2 regions of the Leucobacter sp. GX0328 genome follow, and region 2 is predicted to be linked to the other one. Evidence: predicted binding sites of a transcription regulator. Region 2 holds the regulator's gene; the other holds the start of a gene.
What was found. Region 2 encodes HrcA, which represses chaperone genes, less so after heat shock. Its sites were predicted from a motif close to TTNGCACTCGNNNNNNNCGAGTGCNAA; they were not measured.
Positions count from the first base shown of each region.

Region 1 (11,031 bases), on a different contig from region 2:
CGTGGCGCTCGCCCTCGCGGGTGAGGAACAGCGTCGCGCTCCGCGATCCCTGCAGCTTCAGACGCGACCGCAGCTGCGCAGGGTCGACGTCGGCGCCCCGCTTCTTGATCTCCAGGCGACCGATTTCGCGCGCGGCGAGCGCCTTGCGCAGCTGCTTCTCCTTCGCCGGCAGCCGCTCGAGCACGCGAAAGGCGGCGGCGAACGGCGTCGGGACGAGCTCGTCGCCCGTGAGATAGGCGATGCGCGCGCTGACCATGCCCGCCCCCAGCTGCTCGGCGAGCAGCCCGATGAGGCGCGCGCGGATGACGGCGCCGTCGGGCTCGTAGAGGAACTCGCCGAGGCCGCGCGCCTCGGCATCGGGAGTGTCGGCCGAAGCGGTGAGCTCGTGCACGTGGTCATCGCCATCGCGGCCCGAGCGGTGCACGAGCGCCGCGCGACCGATGCCGGGTCGCGCGGCGGCGCCGAACCACAGCCCCATCTCGACGAGCTGCCCGTCGCTCGACACCCACTGCGCCTCGGCGTTCTCGGGGATGAGGTCGCGGTCGAGCCCCGGGCCGAGCTTCACCCCGGTCGGCATCCGGTCGCCGTGCGAGAAGGCGAAGCCGAGCGAGGGGGAGTAGTCCCCGTGCGAAGCGAGGCGTCTCGTATCCCGATGCCCGGCCGTGCGTCGGGCGGGGTCGAGGAAGGCGCCGTCGACGCCGTGCGCGAGCGGCAGCGCCTCCGCGTCGCCCACCCGCACCTCGGCGTCGCAGCCGACCGCCCGCAGGTTGTGCGCCGCCAGTCGTGCCGTGAACGGGTCGAGCTCGACCGGGGCGGGAGTGAGACCCGCGCCTGCGATCGCGAGCGACTCGGCTCCGATGCCGCAGCCCAGGTCGGCGACCGATGCGCAACCCGCGCGCGCGAAGCGAGCCGCATGCAGCGCCGCGATCGGCGCGCGGGTCGCCTGTTCGAGCCCCGCGGGCGTGAAGAGCAGCCGCGAGGCGAGTGCGCCGAACTTCGCCCGCGCGCGGCGCCGCAGGTCGGCCTGCGTGAGCAGTGCCGAGACCTCGTCGGGTTCTGCTCCCGCGCGCCGCAGTGCGGCGCCGACGGCGGAGGGGTCGCTGCCGCCCGCGATCTCGGCCTCGACGCCCCGGAGGCGTTCCGCGCCGTCCGGGGCGAGCAGGGCCCGCCAGCCGGGCGGCCCGTCGGGGCCGTCTGCGCGCGTCATGCTCGGGTGCGGGGCGGGTCAGTATGCGTAGGAATCGTCCCAGGCGCCTTCCATGCCCGAGATGGCGGCGCCCATCGTGCCGAGCATGATGAAGATGAAGCCGATGTAGAAGATGAAGAACAGCGCGACCATGGCGAGCGAGGCGTAGCCGATGATGGTGCCGGTGAGGGCGAGGCCGCGGCCGGCGTCGCCGTTGCGCTTGATCTGGCTGAGGGCCATGTGCCCGAAGACGATCGCGGCGATCGGCGACAGGAAGGCGAGCACGATGGAGACGAGCGCGAAGGCATTGGTCGCGGCGAGCGTCGTGGCGCCGGCAGGAGCGGTGGCGGGCGGCGCGGGGAGCGGGGCGACGTAGGGGGCGGGTTCCGAGCCCGCGACGACGGCCTCGGGGAACTGCGCCGAGGGGAGCTGCATGTCGGGCAGCGGGACCGTGGGCTGTGCGGACGTGGGCTGCGGGGTGTCGGGGGTCGTCATGGTTTCCTCGATTCCGGTCGGCCGAGCAGGCGCGCTCAGGCGTCGCCGTCGATTATTCCACACCGCCGTTTCGCGCCGCCGTTCTCGAGGCGGGCGGCCGCAGGGCGGCGGCGGCCGTTCGCTGAGCGCGATCCCCGGCCGAATCATTGGCACTCACCTTGCGAGAGTGCCAGCGACGGCCATAGACTTTGCTGCAGAGCCCGACCGAAGTGGTGGGGCGCGAGAGTCACCTTGTCATCAGAAAGAGGTCAACCGTGTCGGTAGCCATCAAGCCGCTCGAAGATCGTATCGTCATCAAGCAGGTCGAGGCGGAGCAGACCACCGCTTCGGGTCTCGTGATCCCGGACAGTGCGAAGGAGAAGCCCCAGGAGGGCGAGGTCGTCGCAGTCGGCCCCGGCCGCGTCTCGGACAGCGGCACCCGCATCCCCGTCGACGTTGCCGTCGGCGACATCGTGATCTACTCGAAGTTCGGCGGCACCGAGGTCAAGGCCGGCGGCCAGGACTACCTCGTGCTCTCGAGCCGCGACATCCTCGCGGTCATCGAGCGCTGAGCGCTCACCGAGCACTCGCCCTGAGGGCGCGCACCGCGCCCGGGCATCAGCAGGAGCCCGTCGGGATCATCCCGGCGGGCTCCTGCGCGTTCGCAGGCGGGTTCGCGGAAGCGTTCCCGGTGCGCGATCCATCCCCGCCCGCGCCCTAGACTGGTGCGGATGAGCAGCACACGCACCGGCCTGGCCTTCGGCATCGGGGCGTACGCCTTCTGGGGCGCCTTCCCCTTCTACTTCACCCTCATCGCGGTCGTGAACCCGCTCGAGGTGGTGCCGTGGCGGGTCGCCACCACCTTCGCCGTCTGCATCGTCGCGGTGACCGTGCTGCGCAGATGGCGCCTCGTCCGGGCGATCCTGCGCACCCCGAAGCAGTTCGGCTGGTTCGCGCTGTCTTCGCTCATGCTCTACGCCAACTGGCAGATCTTCATCATCGGCGTCATCACCGGCCACGTCATCGAGACCGCGCTCGGCTACTTCATCAACCCGCTCTTCACGATCGTGCTCGGCGTCATCTTCCTGAAGGAGCGCCTCAGCCGCCTGCAGTGGACCGCGGTCGCGATCGCGGCGGTGAGCGTGCTCGTCTCGGCGATCGCCTACGGCTCGTTCCCCTGGATCGCGCTCGGCCTCGCGTTCTCGTTCGGCATGTACGGGCTGCTGCGCAAACGCACGGGCGAGGTCGACGGCATCACCGGCCTCATGATCGAGACCCTCGCCTCCGCGCCGATCGCAGTCGTCCAGCTCGTGCTGGTCGGCGTCTTCGCGGGGCTCACCGGCCTCTCGCACGGCACCGGCATCACGGTGCTGCTGATGCTGAGCGGCGTGATGACCGCGATCCCGCTCGTGCTCTTCGGCGAGGCCGCCAGGCGGCTGCCCCTGTCGACGCTCGGCTTCATCCAGTTCCTCACCCCGATCATCAACTTCCTCTACGGCTACTTCGTGCTGCACGAGGAGATGACCTTCGGGCGCTGGGCCGGCTTCCTCGGCGTCTGGTGCGCGCTCGCGATCCTCGTGTTCGACATGGTCAGAACGGGGCGGCGGCAGGCCGCGGTCTTCCGGGAATAGGGCGTTCGCCCGAGGCGCAGCCGTTCCGAGGCCGCACCCGCCGCGATCCCTTACACTGAATAGTGGTACGGCGGCCGCCCGCATCAGTCGACCCCGCGCCCCCAGGCCCAGCCACAACATAGATGAGGTTTTATGGAACAGCGTGACCCCTTCGCGTTCACCGGTCTGACTTATGATGACGTGCTGCTGCTCCCCGCGCACACGGACGTCATTCCGAGCGAGGCGGATACGTCGACCCAGCTCACCAAACGCATCCGCCTCGGCATCCCGCTCATCTCGGCGGCGATGGACACCGTGACCGAGACCCGCATGGCCGTTGCGCTCGCGCGCCAGGGCGGCATGGGCATCCTGCACCGCAACCTGTCGATCCAGGATCAGGCCGAGATGGTCGACCGGGTCAAGCGCAGCGAAGCGGGCATGATCACGAACCCCGTCACCACCACGATCGACGCGACGGTCGCCGAGGTCGACGCGCTCTGCGGCGAGTACCGCGTATCGGGTCTGCCCGTCGTCGACCAGAACGGCACGCTGCTCGGCATCATCACCAACCGCGACATGCGGTTCATCGCCCCCAGGGATCGCGCGAACGTGCGTGTCGAGGACGCTATGACGCGCATGCCGCTCATCACTGCGCCGACCGGCATCTCGCGCGCCGACGCCGCGGCGATCTTCAGCAAGCACAAGATCGAGAAGCTGCCCCTCGTCGATGACGCGGGCAAGCTCACCGGTCTCATCACGGTCAAGGACTTCGACAAGGAGGAGGAGTACCCGAACTCGGCGAAGGACGATGCGGGGCGCCTGCTCGTCGGTGCCGCGGTCGGCTTCTTCGGTGACGCGTGGAAGCGCGCGGGCGCCCTCGTCGACGCGGGCGTCGACGTCATCATCGTCGACACCGCCAACGGCGACAGCCGCGGCGTGCTCGAGATCATCGCGAAGATCAAGGCCGACCCCGCATTCGCGCGTGTCGACGTCATCGGCGGCAACGTCGCGACCTATGCCGGTTCGAAGGCGCTCGTCGAGGCCGGGGCCGACGCGGTCAAGGTCGGCGTCGGCCCCGGCTCGATCTGCACCACCCGCGTCATCGCCGGCGTCGGCGTGCCGCAGGTGACCGCGGTCTACGAGGCGGCCAAGGCGGCGACGCCGGCGGGCGTTCCGGTGATCGCCGACGGCGGTCTGCAGTACTCGGGCGACGTGGCGAAGGCCCTCGTCGCCGGCGCATCCTCGGTGATGATGGGGTCGCTCCTCGCGGGCACCGACGAGAGCCCGGGCGAGCTCGTGCTGCTCGGCGGCAAGCAGTACAAGAACTACCGCGGCATGGGGTCGCTGGGCGCCCTCCAGACGCGCGGCGAGCGCACCTCATACTCGAAGGATCGCTACTTCCAGGCCGACGTGCCGAGCGATGAGAAGCTCATCGCCGAGGGCATCGAGGGCCAGGTCGCCTACCGCGGCTCGGTCGGCACGGTGGTGCACCAGATGGTCGGCGGGTTGCGCCAGTCGATGTTCTACGTCGGTTCGCGCTCCATCGACGAGCTCAAGGAGCGCGGCGAGTTCGTGCGCATCACCTCCGCCGGGCTCAAGGAATCGCACCCCCACGACGTGCAGATGGTCGTCGAGGCGCCCAACTACCGGCGCTAGATACGGCACTTCCCGGAAGGGGGCGGAGCGGCTTGAACTGCTCCGCCCCCTTCCGCCGTCTGTCAGGAGCGAGCGGATAGACTGGCAGGGTGAGCAACGAGATCGAGATCGGGCGGGGCAAACGCGCCCGCCGCGTGTACACCTTCGATGAGATCGGCATCGTGCCGACCCGTCGCACCCGCGACCCCGAGCTGGTATCGACCTCCTGGTCGATCGACGCGTTCCATTTCGGGCTGCCGGTGCTCGGCGCCCCGATGGATTCGGTGATGTCGCCCGCGACGGCGATCGAGCTCGGCCGTCTCGGCGGTCTCGGCGTGCTGAACCTCGAAGGCCTGTGGACCCGGCACGAGAACCCCGAGGCGCTGCTCGAAGAGCTCTCGACGATCACCGATGAAGTCGCCGCGGTCAAGCGCATGCGCGAGATGTACGCCGCGCCGATCCGCGCCGAGCTCATCACCGCGCGGCTCGGCGAGATCCGCGAAGCCGGCGTCACGGTGGCCGGGGCGCTCTCGCCCCACCGCACCGCGCAGTTCACCGAGACCGTGGTGAACGCCGGCGTCGATCTGTTCGTCATCCGCGGCAACACCGTCTCTGCAGAGCACGTGTCGGTCGAGGGGCGCGAGCCGCTCAACCTGAAGCAGTTCATCTACGAGCTCGACGTGCCCGTCATCGTCGGCGGGGCGGCGACCTACCAGTCGGCGCTGCACCTCATGCGCACGGGCGCTGCGGGCGTGCTCGTCGGTTTCGGCGGCGGCGCATCGTCGACGACCCGCGCGACGCTCGGCATCCGCGCACCGATGGCCAGCGCGATCGCCGATGTGGCGGGCGCGCGCTCCGACTATCTCGACGAGTCGGGCGGCCGCTACGTGCACGTCATCGCCGACGGCGGTCTCGGCAGCTCCGGCGACCTCATCAAGGCGATCGCCTGCGGTGCCGACGCCGTCATGCTCGGCACGGCGCTCGCCAAGGCGTCTGACGCTCCGGGGCGCGGCTGGCACTGGGGCCAGGAGGCCCACCACGAGGATCTGCCGCGCGGCAAGCGCCTGCAGGTCGCGCCGGTGGCGCCGCTCGCCGAGGTCATCAACGGCCCGGCCCACACCGCAGACGGCGATGCGAACCTCGTGGGCGCGCTGCGCCGCGCGATGGCGACGACCGGGTACTCCGAGCTGAAGGAGTTCCAGCGCGTCGGCATCGTCTACGCCGAACGGTGACAGTGACGAGTACCGAGCCCGCTTCCCGTAAGCCCGAGTACCTCGGCGACCCCACGATCGCGCGCGTCGCGACGCGGCCGCGGTGGATCGCCGCGCTCGCACTCGCGCTGGCGGTCGCCGCGGGGTTCGCCTGGCTCGGCCGGTGGCAGCTCGACAACGCGATCCGCACCGACGCCTTCGACAGCGTCGAGTACGAGACGCCGCGCCCCCTCGAAGAGCTCGCTGAGCCCGGGGTCGCAGTGACCGAGGCGGCCGCCGGCGCCGTCGTCACGACCGCGGGCACGATCCGCTCGGACGACCTGCAGGTCGTCGCCCCGCGAGACAACGCGGGGCAGCGCGGCGCCTGGGTCGTGGGGCACCTCGTCACCCCGGCCGATGCGGCGGGCGAGACGCGCCACCTCGCGGTCGCGATCGGGTGGGCGCCCAGCGCCGCACAGGCCCGAAGCGCGATCGACGAACTCGCCACAGGCGGGGCGCTCGAGCCCGAGCTGGCGATCGAGGGGCGGTTCATGCCGACGGAGGGGCCGGTGGTGCCCGATGCCGGCGAGGACCCGTCGCTCATCAAATCGATGGTGCCGGCCTACCTCGTGAACCTCTGGAACGGCTTCGACAGCGGCGCGTACGCCGGGTACCTCGTGCTGCACCCCGAGGGCGACACCGCGCAGCTGATCGAATCGGTCGCCCTCGACCCGATCGACTCGGTCGCGCCCGAGGCGCCCGAGGCCGTCAACTGGCTGAACGTCTTCTACGCCATCGAGTGGGTCGTCTTCGCAGGTTTCGCCGTCTTCCTCTGGTGCCGCCTCGTGCGCGACGCCTGGGAGAAGGAGCACGAGATGAAACTGCTCGTCGCCGAAGAAGCTGCGGCTGCAGAGCGAAATGCACTCGCTGAACGATCAGACAGCGCCGAATAGAATAGGGATCATGCAGCTGCAGCCCAAGCCCGCCGATTATCCTCGCATCCGCAAAGCGTTGAGCTTCTACAAGGTCACCTCGGTGGTGACCGGTGTGATGCTCCTGCTGCTCTGCGCGGTGATGGTCATGAAGTACGCCTTCGGCGTGCAGCTCTACCTCTTCACACCCGACGGCTTCGCGCATTTCACGCCCATCGCGCAGGAGGGGCTCGAGAGCGAGTTCGCTCCGCAGGGCTTCGATCTGTTCCGCGCGATCCTGATCGCGCACGGCTGGTTCTACGTCATCTACCTCGTCTCCGACTTCCTGCTCTGGAGCCCGATGCGCTGGAACTTCTGGCGCTTCATCCTCATCGCGCTCGGCGGCGTCGTGCCGCTGATGTCGTTCTTCCTCGAAGCGCGCATCGTGCGCGAGGTCGACGGCTTCCTCGCCGAGCGCGAGGCCGCGCCCGCGGCGCGGTAAACTTCTCCCATACGTCACCCGCCGCGGTTCATGCCGCGTTATTCCGAAAGGCCGACCGCACAGACTATGGCGACGCAGGCACAACAGACCGAATCCGGGCACCGTCCCGTTCTCGTGGTGGATTTCGGGGCGCAGTACGCGCAGCTGATCGCACGCCGAGTGCGCGAGGCCGGCGTGTACTCCGAGCTCGTACCCCACACGATCACCGCGGCGGAGATCGCCGAGAAGCAGCCGCTCGGCATCGTCATGTCGGGCGGGCCCTCCTCGGTCTACGCCGAGGGCGCCCCCCAGTTCGACCCGGCTATCTTCGACCTCGGCGTACCGATGCTCGGCATCTGCTACGGCTTCCAGGTCATGGCGCACACTCTCGGCGGCACCGTCGCGAAGACCGGTGACAGCGAGTACGGCGCGACCGACGCTCAGCTGCTCGGCGACGGCGGCGCCCTCCTCGGCGGTCAGCCCGAGGCGCAGAGCGTGTGGATGAGCCACGGCGATGCCGTGCAGCAGGCTCCCGAGGGCTTCGAGGTCTACGCGAAGACCGACGTCACCCCGGTCGCGGCATTCGGTTCGCCGGAGCGGGGGCTCTACGGCGTGCAATGGCACCCCGAGGTGAAGCACTCGGAGCACGGCCAGCGCGTGCTCGAGAACTTCCTCCACCGCATCGCCGAGATCCCCGCCGACTGGAATGCGGGCAACGTGATCGCCGATCAGATCGAGCGCATCCGCGAGCAGGTCGGCGACGCCCGCGTCATCTCGGCCCTGTCGGGCGGCGTCGACTCGGCAGTCTCGACGGCGCTCGTGCACGAGGCCATCGGCGACCAGCTCACGGCGGTCTTCGTCGATCACGGACTGCTGCGCAAGGGCGAGCGCGAGCAGGTCGAACGCGACTACGTCGCCTCGACCGGCGTGAAGCTCATCACCGTCGACGCGGCCGACATCTTCCTCGGTCACCTCGAGGGCGTCACCGACCCCGAGCAGAAGCGCAAGATCATCGGCCGCGAGTTCATCCGCGCCTTCGAGAAGGTGCAGCTCGATCTCGTCGCCGAGGCGAAGGCGTCGGGCGAGAAGGTCAAGTTCCTCGTGCAGGGCACGCTGTACCCCGACGTCGTGGAGTCGGGCGGAGGCTCGGGTACCGCGAACATCAAGTCGCACCACAACGTGGGCGGGCTGCCCGAGGACCTCGACTTCGAACTCATCGAGCCGCTGCGCGCCCTGTTCAAGGATGAGGTGCGGGCGATCGGCCGCGAGCTCGGCATCCCCGAGGCGATCGTCGGTCGCCAGCCGTTCCCCGGCCCCGGCCTCGGCATCCGCATCGTCGGCGAGGTGACCCGTGAGCGTCTCGACGTTCTGCGCGAGGCCGATGCGATCGCCCGCGAAGAGCTGACCATCGCCGGGCTCGATCAGACGATCTGGCAGTGCCCGGTCGTGCTGCTCGCCGATGTGCGCTCGGTGGGCGTGCAGGGCGACGGCCGTACCTACGGCCACCCGATCGTACTGCGCCCGGTCTCGTCGGAGGACGCGATGACCGCGGACTGGACGCGGGTGCCCTACGACGTGCTCGCGAAGATCTCGAACCGCATCACGAACCAGGTGCCCGAGGTGAACCGCGTCGTGCTCGACGTCACCTCGAAGCCGCCGGGAACGATCGAGTGGGAGTGAGCGTTCAGGAAACGGCCATTTCTGGCCGTTTCTCGCTCACTCCGGGTTCGTCTCGACCCCGGTTGGCGCGTCAGCGCCAGGGTGTGGAACGCCCATTTCTGGGCGTTTCTCGCCTATTCCGAGGCCGTCTCGGCCTCGGTCGGGGCGCCAGCGCCGTAGAGGTGGAACGGCCATTTCTGGCCGTTTCTCGCTCACTCCGGGGTCGTCTCGACTCCGGTTGGCGCGTCAGCGCCAGGGGAAAAGCCCGGCTTCGGCTGGGCTTTTCCGTTTCGTGTCGCGCCTGCGCGGCCGGGCCTGTCACACTGGGGTGATGGCGGATACTCAGAATGGCCGTGTCGCGGTCTACCTCGACTTCGATAACATCGTGCTCTCCTGGTACGACCGGGTGCACGGGCGCAACTCGTTCGGCCGTGATCGCCAGCGCATCGCCGAGAACCCGAACGATCCCGAGACGGCGGCGCGTCTGAAGGCCGCCATCGTCGACGTCGGCGCGATCATCGACTACGCCTCGTCGTTCGGCACGCTGGTGCTCACGCGCGCCTATGCCGACTGGTCGGCGCCGATGAACGCGGAGTACCGGTCGCAGCTCGTCGCGCGCGCGGTCGACCTGGTGCAGCTCTTCCCTGCGGCTGCGTATGCGAAGAACGGCGCCGACATCCGTCTCGCGGTCGATGCGGTGGAGGACATGTTCCGGCTCGACGACCTCACCCACGTCGTGATCGTCGCCGGCGATTCGGACTACGTGCCGTTGGCGCAGCGCTGCAAGCGCCTCGGGCGCTACGTCGTGGGCATCGGCGTGGCCGGGTCGACGGCGAAGGCCCTGCAGGCGGCGTGCGACGAGTTCGCCTCGTACGATGCTCTGCCGGGCATCGAGCGGCCCGAGCCGCCGGCGAAGGCGGTCCCTGCACGGTCGTCGCGGCGCGGCGGCCGGTCCGGCGCCGCCGCTCAGTCGGCACCGGCCGCGCCCGCGGAGCCGGAGGAGCCCGGCATGAGCCTCGCCGACGATGACGTCGATGCCGTCGACGTCGACGACGAGTTCGACGACGATACCGAGGTGTCGGTGACGGGCCTGCTCATCCGCGCACTCTGGCTCAGCCAGGACAAGGACGACTCGGGCTGGCTGTACAGCTCGGCGGTGAAGCAGCAGATGCGCCGCATGGACCCGTCGTTCAATGAGAAGGCGATGGGGTTCCGCTCGTTCTCCGACTTCCTGCGCTCGCGCTCCGAGGTGGTCGAGCTCGAAGAGACGGGGCACGAGCGCCTCGTGCGGCTCCGGGATCAGTCGGCGTAGCCCGGCGATCCCTGGCGCTGTCGGCCTGGTCGGCCCGGCCGGCCCGTGCGCCTGTGACCCCGCGAATGCTGGAAATAGTGCAGTATCCGTGACGAATTGTGCACCAGATCGTGCATGCGCAGGGTCGCTGCCGCGGCACGGGATGCCCCGGGCCCAGACGACGATGGGCCCGGCCGCAGAACGGCCGAGCCCATCGAAAGCGCGCGCTGAGCGCTCAGTCGCCGCGCAGGATCGCGAGGATGCGCAGGATCTCGACGTAGAGCCAGATCAGCGTGACCATGAGGCCGAATGCGGCCGACCAGCCCCACTTCTCGGGCACGCGGTTCTTGACGCCGTTCTGGATCAACTCGAAGTCCATCACGAGCGAGTACGCGGCCAGCAGTACGGCGAAGACGCCGATCGCGACGCCGAGCCAGCCGGAGCGCATGCCCCACGGGCTGTCGGTGAGGTTGAACATCACCAGCACGAAGTTGATGAGCGAGAACACGCCGTAGCCGACGAGCGCGATGAGGAAGATCTTGTTGAGGCGCGGGCTCGTGCGCACCTTGCCGCTGCGGAAGAGCAGCAGCGTGA
Region 1 covers NZ_JBSGPC010000001.1:235,637-246,667, reverse strand. Annotated here, with positions in the region: gene ACUYTF_RS01065 (THUMP-like domain-containing protein) at 1-1,207, opposite strand, end outside; gene ACUYTF_RS01060 (DUF4190 domain-containing protein) at 1,226-1,681, opposite strand; gene groES (co-chaperone GroES) at 1,936-2,232, shown strand; gene rarD (EamA family transporter RarD) at 2,392-3,291, shown strand; gene guaB (IMP dehydrogenase) at 3,424-4,926, shown strand; gene ACUYTF_RS01040 (GuaB3 family IMP dehydrogenase-related protein) at 5,016-6,137, shown strand; gene ACUYTF_RS01035 (SURF1 family cytochrome oxidase biogenesis protein) at 6,140-7,048, shown strand; gene ACUYTF_RS01030 (DUF3817 domain-containing protein) at 7,059-7,508, shown strand; gene guaA (glutamine-hydrolyzing GMP synthase) at 7,575-9,167, shown strand; gene ACUYTF_RS01020 (NYN domain-containing protein) at 9,478-10,458, shown strand; gene ACUYTF_RS01015 (Bax inhibitor-1/YccA family membrane protein) at 10,673-11,031, opposite strand, start outside.
Region 1: a site for HrcA is predicted at 1,828-1,854, ahead of groES (co-chaperone GroES). Genes of this name have one in related genera too.

Region 2 (11,031 bases):
CTACCGAGCACGGCCGGAGCGCCTTGCAGCACGGCTCGCCGAGCGATCGTTCGGGGCGCTCTCGGCAGACGTCCGCGTCGTGAGCGGCGGCCTGGGAGCGCACGAAGTGCTCGTCGGCATCAGCGAGCGGGTGTTCGAGCGCGTGTTCGCAGACCCGGTGGTATTCGGATCCGCGACCGCCGCGTGAGCGCGCCGGAGCCGGGCTCAGCGCTGCGCGCCGACGCCTGACCGGCGATGCCGCCCGTACTGCTCGCGGATGATCGGCTGCTCGTTCACGGGCAGTTCGCGCACGAGGTCTACGGGCCATTCCGCCCACGAGCCACGTGCCGCCGAACTCGCCTGACGCGCGGCCCCCAGAGCGACGTACTCCGCGGGCTGCGGCACCCGGATCGGGAGGCCGAAGACCTCGGCCGCGATCGACTGCACGGCGGGGTTCATCGCGGCGCCGCCGATCAGCGTGACGGAGCGCGCCGCCAGGCCGACCTCGCGCAGCGCTTCGAGGCCGTCGGCGAGCCCGCACAGGAGGCCCTCGATGGCGGCGCGCGCGAGGTGCTCCCGCCGCGTCGAGGCGAGCGTCATGCCGAAGAGCGTGGCGGTCGCATCGGGCAGGTTCGGGGTGCGCTCGCCCTCGAAATAGGGCTGGAGCACCAGACCGTCCGCCCCCGGGGGCGCGGTGAGCGCCAGGCGCCCGAGTTCCTCGTGGTCGACGCCGAGGAGCCCCGCGATGCTGTCGAGCACGCGCGCGGCGTTCAGGGTCGCGATCAGCGGCAAGTGCGCGCCGGCCGCATCCGCGAACCCCGCGACCGTGCCGCTGGGGTCGGCGATCGGAGTCTCCGACACGCCGAACACCGTTCCGCTCGTGCCGATGGAGACGACGGCATCGCCGACGCCGATGCCGAGGCCCAGACCGCCGGCGGCATTGTCTCCGGCGCCGGGAGCGATCGCGATCCCGTCGGGAATGCCGGCGTCGGCGAGCCCCGCGGTGCGGGCGCCGATGCCGAGCGGGTCGAGTACTCGGGGGACGACCGCGTCGTGCCCGAGCGCGGCGCGCAGCAGCTCGGTGTCGTACGCTCCGGTACGAGCGCTCCAGTAGCCGGTGCCGCTCGCGTCGGATCGGTCGGTGAAGAGCGCGGTCAGGTCGGCGCCGCGGGGCGCGTCGTCCGCGGGGCCGTACCCGGCAAGGCGCCAGCTGAGCCAGTCGTGGGGCAGTGCGACGGCGGCCACCGCCGCTGCATGCTGCGGCTCGTGGTCGCGCAGCCAGCGCAGTTTGGAGATGGTGAACGATGCGACCGGCACGAGCCCGACGCGTTCGGCGAGCGCCTCCTCGCCGAACTCCCGGCGCAGGTCATCGGCCGCGGCCGCGGAGCGGGTGTCGTTCCAGAGCAGCGCATCGCGGATCACGCGCCCGTGCTCGTCGAGCGCGACCATGCCGTGCTGCTGCCCGCCGATGGCGATCGACGCGACATCGGCGAGGCCGCCCGCATCGGCGAGCGCGACCTGCAGCGCGTCCCACCACGCCTGCGGGTCGACTTCGGTGCCCGTCGGATGCGACGCGCGGCCCTCGCGCACGATGCGGCCGGTCTCGGCGTCGCAGATGACGACCTTGCAACTCTGCGTGGAACTATCAATGCCTGCGACGAGCATGCCGGGCCCTTCGGTGGTTCGGGTGCGGAACCGGGGACCGGCCTCCGCGGGTTGGAGAACTGAGTGGGCCCCGTGCAGGGGCCCACTCAAGGAGGATAGTCTGGATCAGCGTGCTCCCATGAGGTGCTCCATCGCGAGCTGCTGCAGACGGACGAAGCCGAAGCCTCGACCGTCGAAGTACGGCGTCGCGTCGAAGTCCTCGTAGCTCGCGCGGTCGGCCAGCAGATCGTTCAGGGTCTCGCCCGGGGCGAGCGTGGGGGTGCGCAGTTCGGCGACCCGTGCGGCCTCCAGTGCGCTCCGCACCTCGGGGTCCGCGCGGAATGCCGCGGCGCGCTCCTTCAGCAGGAGGTACATGCGCATGTTCGCGGCTACCGACTCCCAGACCCCGTCCGAATCCTCGGTGCGCGACGGCTTGTAGTCGAAGTGGCGCGGGCCGGTGTAGGCGGTGCCGCCCTCGGGCGAGCCGAACTCGAGCAGGTCGACGAGCGAGAACGCGTTCTGCAGATCGCCGTGGCCGAAGACGAGATCCTGATCGAACTTCACCCCGCGCTGACCGTTGAGGTCGATGTGGAAGAGCTTGCCCGCGTCGAGCGCCTGGGCGATGCCGTGGGTGTAGTTGAGGCCCGCCATCTGCTCGTGGCCGGTCTCGGGGTTCAGGCCGACCATCTCGGGGTGCTCGAGCGTCTCGATGAAGCCGAGCGCGTGTCCGATGGTCGGCAGCAGGATGTCGCCGCGCGGCTCGTTCGGCTTGGGCTCGATCGCGAATCGGATGCCGTATCCCTGTTCGCGCACGTACTCCGAGAGCAGGTTCACCGCCTCGCGGTAGCGGGCCAGGGCGGCCTGCACATCCTTCGCCGCATCGTACTCGCTGCCCTCGCGGCCGCCCCACATGACGAAGGTCTCGGCGCCGAGCTCGGCGGCGAGGTCGATGTTGCGCAGCACCTTGCGCAGCGCGAAGCGCCGCACCGAGCGGTCGTTCGATGTGAATCCGCCGTCCTTGAACACGGGGTGGCTGAACAGGTTGGTGGTGATCATCGGGATGACCAGGCCGGTCTCGTCGAGCGCGCCCTTGAGGCGGTCGATCTCTGCACGGCGCTCGGCGTCGCTGCTCTCGAACGGGAAGAGGTCGTCGTCGTGGAAGGTCATGCCCCACACGCCGAGATCGCTCAGGCGGTGCACGGCTTCGACCGTGTCGATCGGTGCGCGGGTCGCGCTGCCGAACTGGTCCTGCGCCTGCCAGCCGAAGGTCCAGAGGCCGAACGAGAACTGGTCTTCACGAGTGGGTGCATGCATGGTCGCTCCTTTGCGAAGGGGATGAAGGATCAAATATGTACTTACTGACAACATATAAGAATCGGCGGGTGCTGTCCAGCGACGGGCGTTGCAGCGCAGTGCGCCCGCGCGGGCCCCACTAGGCTGGTGGCGTGGCAGCAGCGCGTGGTTCGAAGTCCAAGATCCCTCAGCTCGAGTGGACCGCGGCGGCCCCCGCGCCGGTCGTGCTCATCAGCGGTCCCGAGGCGTTCCTCGCCGACCGCGCCACCCACGCGATCCGCGAGGCGCTGCGCGAGTCGCACGGCGAACTCGAGGTCCACGACGTCGACGCGGCATCGTACGCCGCGGGGGAGCTGTTCACGATCGCGAGCCCGTCGCTGTTCGCCGAGCCGCGCCTCATCCGCGTCTCGGGCGTCGAGAAGTGCTCCGACGCCTTCCTCGAAGACGCGAAGCGCTACGTCGAAGCCGCCGCAGACGATACGACGCTGGTGCTCCGGCATTCCGGCGGCCAGCGCGGCAAGGCCCTGCTCGACCGCGTGCGCGCGGGGGCGGGGGCCGGCATCGAAATCGTCTGCCCGGAGATGAAGAAGGATCAGGATCGCCTCGCGTTCGTGCAAGCGGAGTTCCGGCGCCTCGGCGCGCAGATCACCCCCGGAGGCGCTCGCATGCTCGTCGACGCGTACTCCGGCGGCCTCGGCGAGCTCGCCGGGGCGTGCGCCCAGCTCGTCGCCGATGTCGGGCCGCGCATCGCGGAGGCCGAAGTCGGCCGGGCGACCGAGGGCCGTGTCGAGACCACGGGGTTCAAGGTCGCCGATGCGGCGACCGCGGGCCGCGCGGCTGAGGCGCTCGTGCTGCTGCGCCAGGCGCTCTCGACGGGCACCGATCCGATCCCCGTCCTCGCCGCGCTCAACATGAAGGTGCGCGGCATGGCGCGGGTGCACGGCGCGCGAGGATCGAGCGGTCAGCTCGCCTCGCAGCTCGGCATGGCGCCGTGGCAGGTCGATCGCGCGCTGCGCGAGGTGCGCGGCTGGCAGGAGGAGGATCTGGCGCGCGCCGTCGATCTCGCCGCCGAGACCGAATGGCGGTTGAAGGGTGGCAGCAGGGATCCCGAGTACGCGCTCGAGAAGTACGTGCTCTTCATCGCGCGGCGCGGTCGCACCCGCTGACCGTCGCCCCGAAGGCCCGCAGAACGCACGAAAGGCCCCGCCGAAGCGGGGCCTTTCGGAGGATCCGAGAGGTGCGGCTGCTTAGAGCGCGGCGACCTTCGCAGCGAGCTTCGACTTGCGGTTCGCAGCCTGGTTCTTGTGGATGACGCCCTTCGAGACGGCCTTGTCGAGCTTGCGCGCGGCGACCTTCAGGTTGCCTTCGGCAGCGGCCTTGTCGCCGGCGGTGATGGCCTCGCGCGTCTTGCGGATGAGCGTGCGGAGCTCGCTCTTGTACGCGCGGTTGCGCTCGGTAGCCTTCTGGTTGGTCTTGATGCGCTTGATCTGCGACTTGATATTTGCCACGTTGGGGTGATTCCTTACGATTCTTCAGGTCAGTCGGGATTGTTCTGCGCGGTGAGAGAGGGCACCTTGCAGAGGGTGTGGATGATCTCCACACGCAAGCCAAGAATCAACTTTAGCAGATCGCCCCCCGATCGGTGGCAGCGAGGGCCGAAATCTCGCGGCGCGGCGCGCCTCGCCGAACGGCGCCCGCCTGGCCGGTCGCACGGCCGGATCATGCGATAATGGCAGGCGATGTCTCCTCGTAGTGTGAACCCTCCCGTGCCGGCGTCGACCGACCCCGCGAAGATCCGCAACTTCTGCATCATCGCGCACATCGATCACGGCAAGTCGACGCTTGCCGACCGCATGCTCCAGATCACCGGCACGGTGCCCGAGCGCGAGATGCGCGCCCAGTACCTCGACCGCATGGACATCGAGCGCGAGCGCGGCATCACGATCAAGTCGCAGGCCGTGCGCATGCACTGGCAGGCCGACGGGGTCGAGTACGCCCTCAACATGATCGATACGCCGGGCCACGTCGACTTCAGCTACGAGGTCAGCCGATCCCTGGCGGCCTGCGAAGGCGCCATTCTGCTCGTCGATGCGGCCCAGGGCATGGAGGCCCAGACGCTCGCGAACCTCTACCTCGCGATGGAGCACGATCTCGAGATCATCCCCGTGCTCAACAAGATCGACCTGCCGGCGGCGGACCCCGAGCGCGTGGCGCGCGAGATCTCGGACCTCATCGGCGGCGACCCGGCCGACATCCTCGCGGTGTCGGGCAAGACCGGCATGGGCGTCGAGGCCCTGCTCGACCGGGTCGTGGAGCGCATCCCCGCACCGGTCGGCGACGCCGAGGCCCCGGCGCGCGCCATGATCTTCGATTCGGTCTACGACCCCTATCGGGGCGTCGTCACCTATGTGCGCATGGTCGACGGCAAGCTCGCTCCGCGCGAGAAGATCCAGATGATGTCGACCGGCAGCGATCACGAAGCGCTCGAGATCGGCGTGTCGTCGCCCGAACCGCGTGCGACCCGGGGGCTCGCGGTCGGCGAGGTGGGATACCTCATCACGGGCGTCAAGGATGTGCGCCAGTCGAAGGTCGGCGACACGATCACGTCGAAGATCCACGGCGCCGACGAAGCGCTGCCCGGCTATACCGACCCCAAGCCCATGGTCTTCTCGGGCCTCTACCCGATCGACGGCAGCGACTACCCGGCGCTGCGCGAGGCCCTCGACAAGCTGAAGCTCGAAGACGCGGCCCTGCAGTACGAGCCCGAGACCTCCGTGGCGCTCGGCTTCGGCTTCCGCTGCGGCTTCCTCGGCCTCCTGCACCTCGAGATCATCTCCGAGCGCCTGCGCCGCGAGTTCGACCTCGACCTCATCGCGACCGCTCCGAGCGTCGTCTACGAGGTGACTGCGGAGGACGGCACCGAGGTGACGGTGACGAACCCGTCCGAGTACCCCGAAGGCAAGATCGCCTCGGTGCGCGAGCCGATGGTGCGCGTCGCGATCCTCGCCCCGAAGGACTACGTCGGCACGATCATGGAGCTCTGCCAGAGCCGCCGCGGCAGCCTGCTCGGCATGGAGTACCTGGGCGAGCGGGTCGAGCTGCGCTACGCCGTGCCGCTCGGCGAGATCGTCTTCGACTTCTTCGACCACCTGAAGAGCCGCACGCAGGGCTACGCCTCGCTCGACTACGAGCCGATGGGCGAGCAGGAGGCCGATCTCGTCAAGGTCGACATCCTGCTGCAGGGCGACAAGGTCGATGCGTTCAGCGCGATCGTCCACAAGGACAACGCGTACCACTACGGCACCATGATGACCGAGCGCCTGCGCAAGCTGATCCCGAGGCAGCAGTTCGAGGTGCCGATCCAGGCCGCGATCGGCTCGCGCATCATCGCGCGAGAGAACATCCGCGCCATCCGCAAGGATGTGCTCGCCAAGTGCTACGGCGGCGATATCAGCCGCAAGCGCAAGCTGCTCGAGAAGCAGAAGGAGGGCAAGAAGCGCATGAAAATGGTCGGCCGCGTCGAGGTGCCCCAGGAGGCGTTCATCGCCGCGCTGTCCGGAGATGTGGAGGGCAAGGAGGGGTCGAAGAAATGACGAGCTCGAACCGGGACCACGGCGGGCGGCGCAGCAGTCATGTCGGCATGCCGGCCGCGTACGCTTCGATCGGCGCGACCCGCGACCCCGATCTGCTCCGCTTCCCGCCCGAGGGCAGCACGCCCTACGAGGAGGAGCAGCGGCTCGGCAGCGGCGAGGAGCGCTTCCTCTCGGCGTCGAGCCTGCTCATGACCTGGGGCGCGCAGCGCGGCGCCGGCATGACGGTCGAGGTCGTCGAGCGCGGACCCGATGACGAGTACGAAGGCGTCGAGTTCGACGAGCACGGCGTCGCGCAGGCGGCCGCGCCCCGCGAGGACACCTTCGGGCCCGACGGCGAGCCCTATCTGAATGCGGGTACGAGCGCGGATATCGCGCTGCAGGGCGGGATCGCGCGGCGCGTGCTCATCGTCTACACCGTCGACGAGGAGCGCCGCGTCGGATTCGCCTGGGGCACCGGCGATGAGCTCGGCGCGATCGGCGAGCAGCGCTTCGTCGTGGAGCGCCGCGACGACGACACCGTCTGGGCCGTGGCCCGCGGCTTCCTGACCCCGGCCAAGAACGGCCTGCTGGGCCTCAAGGCGCGCGCCGACCTGCGCGCGGCCATCGACGCCGTCAAACTGCAGATCGGCGCGCTGGCGCCGGGCGCCGCCGCGACCGTGACCGCGGGCGCCTCGACGGGCACGGCGCGAGCGGAGGCCGCCGCGGAGCCCGAGGCGACTGCGCAGCCCGCGGAGACGTCGGACCATTCGGAGGCCGCCGCGGAGCCCGTCGATTCGCACGAGAGCGCGACGGGCGAGTAGCGTGCCGTCGGCTCTGCCCGAGGGCGACCCGGCTCCCGAGACCGGTCTGCTCCCCGCGAGCGCCGCCGTCGGTTCGGCCGAACGCGCGTTCGGGGTCTACGTGCACGTGCCCTACTGCCGCGTACGGTGCGGGTACTGCGACTTCAACACCTACACCGCGACCGAGCTCGCCGGCACGAGCCGCGACGACTACGCGGGCGAAGTGCGCGGCGAGCTCGCGTTCGGCGCCGACGTGCTGCGCCGTTCCGGCGTGGTCGAGCGCCCCGTCAGCACCGTCTTCTTCGGCGGCGGAACGCCGACGCTCCTCCCGGCGACCGACCTCGTCTCCATGCTCGCGGGCATCCGCGACGAGTGGGGGCTCGCACCGGGCGCCGAAGTGACCACCGAGGCCAACCCCGACTCCGTCGACGCGGAATACCTCGCGGCCCTCGCCGACGCCGGTTTCACGCGGGTGAGCTTCGGCATGCAGTCCGCGGTGCCGCACGTGCTCGCCACGCTCGACCGCACGCACACGCCCGAGCGCATCCCGCTCGTGACGAGCTGGGCGAAAGCGGCCGGGCTGCAGGTGAGCGTCGATCTCATCTACGGTACGCCGGGGGAGAGCCTCGCCGATTGGGAACGGTCGATCGATGCGGCCCTCGCGACCGAGCCCGACCACATCTCCGCCTACGCGCTGATCGTCGAGCGCGGCACGAAGCTCGCGGCCCAGATCCGCCGCGGCGAGGTGCCCGAACCCGACGACGATCTGCACGCGGAGATGTACGAGCTGGCCGACGGGCGCTTCGCCGCCGCCGGGTTCTCGTGGTACGAGATCAGCAACTGGTCGCGCAGCCCCGAGACCCGGTCTCGGCACAACCTCTCGTACTGGACGGGCGAGGACTGGTGGGCCGCCGGCCCCGGTTCGCACAGCCACGTCGGCGGCACCCGGTGGTGGAACGTGAAGCACCCGGCGGCGTACGCGCAGCGCATGCACGCCGGCGTCTCGCCCGCGCACGCCCGAGAGGTGCTGAGCGACGAGGCCCGGCGCGAGGAGCGCATCCTCCTCGAGACCCGCATCGCCGACGGCCTGCCGATCGCGGTACTCGATGCAGACGAGCGGCGGGCCGTGCCGGGGCTCATCGCCGAGGGTCTCATCGACGGTCGCGCCGCGATCGCCGCCGACGGCACCGCGGGCGGGAGGATCGTTCCGACGCTGCGCGGTCGGCTGCTCGCCGATACCGTCGTGCACCGCTTGCTCGCGGGTTGATCGCGGGCGGGCCGCGTAGCGGGTTCGGCACCGACGGGTTCCCGCGGAATCAGCGGAGCGCGAACGCCGACCGCCGGGATCGGCCGCGAACTCCTCGTGCGTTAGACTGGCACTCAGTCATGGCGAGTGCCAAATGCACCCGAGTGCGACGGGCCGGGCGCGGCCGAGGACTTCACCCCGCAGAGGGTCGACCGATGGGAGAGGATGCGCATGAGCGGTGAACGCAACGTCTCCGAACGCAGTCTCGCCGTGCTGCACGCGATCGTGGGCGACTACATCGCGTCGAGCGAGCCCGTCGGGTCGAAGGCCATCGTCGACCGGCACAGCTTCGGCGTGTCGGCGGCCACCATCCGCAACGACATGGCGCTGCTCGAGGAGGACGAGCTGATCGCCCAGACGCACACCTCGTCGGGGCGCGTCCCCACGGACAAGGGGTATCGGCTGTACGTCGACACGCTCGCGAAGATCCGTCCGCTCACAACGGCGCAGCGCGCAGCCATCACACGGTTCCTCGGCGAATCGAGCGATCTCGACGATGCCATGGTGCGCTCGGTGCGGCTGCTCGCGCAGCTCACGAACCAGGTCGCGGTGGTGCAGTACCCCTCGCTGCGCCGTACGACCATCCGGCACATCGACCTGGTCGTCCTCGGCCAGGACCGGGTGCTCTCGGTACTCATCCTCGGCAGCGGCGTCGTCGAGCAGCAGATGACCCGTCTGCCGGCATCGTTCGTGACCGAGACCTGGGTGCACGGGCTGCGCGACCGGCTGGCCGACGCCATCGTCGGCGCCGACGTCGACGCCGGCATCGCAGCGCTCTCCGCGCTCGGCGACACGATCGCCGAATGGGCGCATCCGCAGGAGACCGACCTCGTCAGGCTGCTGCTCGAGCTCGTGAGCGCGCAGCTGCAGGCGAACCGGAGCGAGAAGATCGTCATCTCGGGCGCCGCGAACCTCTCCCGGCCCGAGGAGTTCTCGGGATCCCTGCACACCGTGCTCGAGGCGATCGAAGAGCAGGTCACCCTGCTGCGGCTCTTCGGCGAGCTCGTGCAGGACGAGCGCGAGGTCTCGGCCTCGATCGGCCGCGAGAACGCCCCGTACGGGCTGCAGGCGACCTCCGTGATCGCGTCGAGCTACGAGAGCGACGGCGCATCGTCGTCGCGACTCGGAGTGCTCGGCCCGCTGCGCATGGACTACGCGGGGAACATGGCCGCGGTGCGCGCGGTCGCACGATACCTGAACCGTCTGCTCGACGAAGACCATTGACCTCGGCGCGCGGGCAGCGCGCCGCTTGAACACGACACCATCTGCTGAGGAGCGAGAACGTGGCCGATCACTACGAAACGCTGGGAGTCTCTCGTGAGGCGACCCCCGAAGAGATCAAGAAGGCGTACCGCCGTCTCGCGCGCGAGCTGCACCCCGACGTGAACCCGAGCGAGGAGGCGTCCGAGCGCTTCAAGGCGGTCACCCACGCCTACGACGTGCTGAGCGATCCCGAGCAGCGCCAGCGCTACGACGTCGGCGGCGACGCGAACGGCGGCATGGGCGGCTTCGGCGACATCTTCGAGACGTTCTTCGGCGGGGGCGGCTTCGGCGGGGGCCAGCGAGGCCCGCGCTCCCGCTCCGAACGCGGCGACGACGCCATGATCCGCGTCGACGTCGCGCTCGACGAGGTCATCTTCGGCTCGCAGCGCGACATCACCGTCAACACGGCCGTGCTGTGCGACACGTGCCAGGGCAGCTGCTGCCAGCCCGGCACGCACCCCGTCACCTGCGACGTCTGCGGCGGCCAGGGACAGGTGCAGCGCCAGGTGCGCTCGCTGTTCGGCAACGTCGTGACGATGCACCCCTGCGGCAGCTGCCAGGGCTACGGCACCGTCATCGAGCATCCGTGCATCACCTGCGGCGGCAAGGGCCGCGTGCGCGAACGGCGCACGATCCCGGTCGACATCCCCTCCGGCATCGACACGGGCACCCGCCTCCAGATGCGCGGCGGCGGCGAGGTCGGCCCGGGCGGCGGCCCGAACGGCGACCTCTTCATCGAGTTCCGGGTCACCCACCACGACATCTTCAGCCGCGACGGCGACGACCTGCTGTGCACCATGCAGGTGTCGATGACCGACGCCATCCTCGGCGTGCAGTCGAAGCTCGAGGGCCTCGACGGGGAGATCCCCGTTGAAATCGAGGCCGGGGTGCAATCGGGCGACATCATCACGGTGCGCGGGCGCGGCATCCAGGGGCTGCGCACGACGAACCGCGGTGACCTCAAGATCGCGGTGCAGGTCGCGACTCCGACGAAGCTCTCGAAGCGGGAGCAGGATCTGGTGCGGCAGCTCGCCGCGCTCCGGAAGGACGACGCGCCGCATCTCGGCGAGTTCCACCAGAGCTTCTTCGGCAAGATCAGGGACCGCTTCTTCCGCTAGGAGGCGAGCGCGAGATGGCCAACCTCTACTACCGCGAAGACCTCGACGACAGTGCC
Region 2 covers NZ_JBSGPC010000004.1:61,641-72,671, reverse strand. Annotated here, with positions in the region: gene ACUYTF_RS12750 (ROK family protein) at 1-187, shown strand, start outside; gene xylB (xylulokinase) at 205-1,644, opposite strand; gene xylA (xylose isomerase) at 1,750-2,937, opposite strand; gene holA (DNA polymerase III subunit delta) at 3,069-4,082, shown strand; gene rpsT (30S ribosomal protein S20) at 4,164-4,424, opposite strand; gene lepA (translation elongation factor 4) at 4,656-6,509, shown strand; gene ACUYTF_RS12720 (DUF1990 family protein) at 6,506-7,309, shown strand; gene hemW (radical SAM family heme chaperone HemW) at 7,311-8,555, shown strand; gene hrcA (heat-inducible transcriptional repressor HrcA) at 8,766-9,818, shown strand; gene dnaJ (molecular chaperone DnaJ) at 9,878-10,975, shown strand; gene ACUYTF_RS12700 (16S rRNA (uracil(1498)-N(3))-methyltransferase) at 10,990-11,031, shown strand, end outside.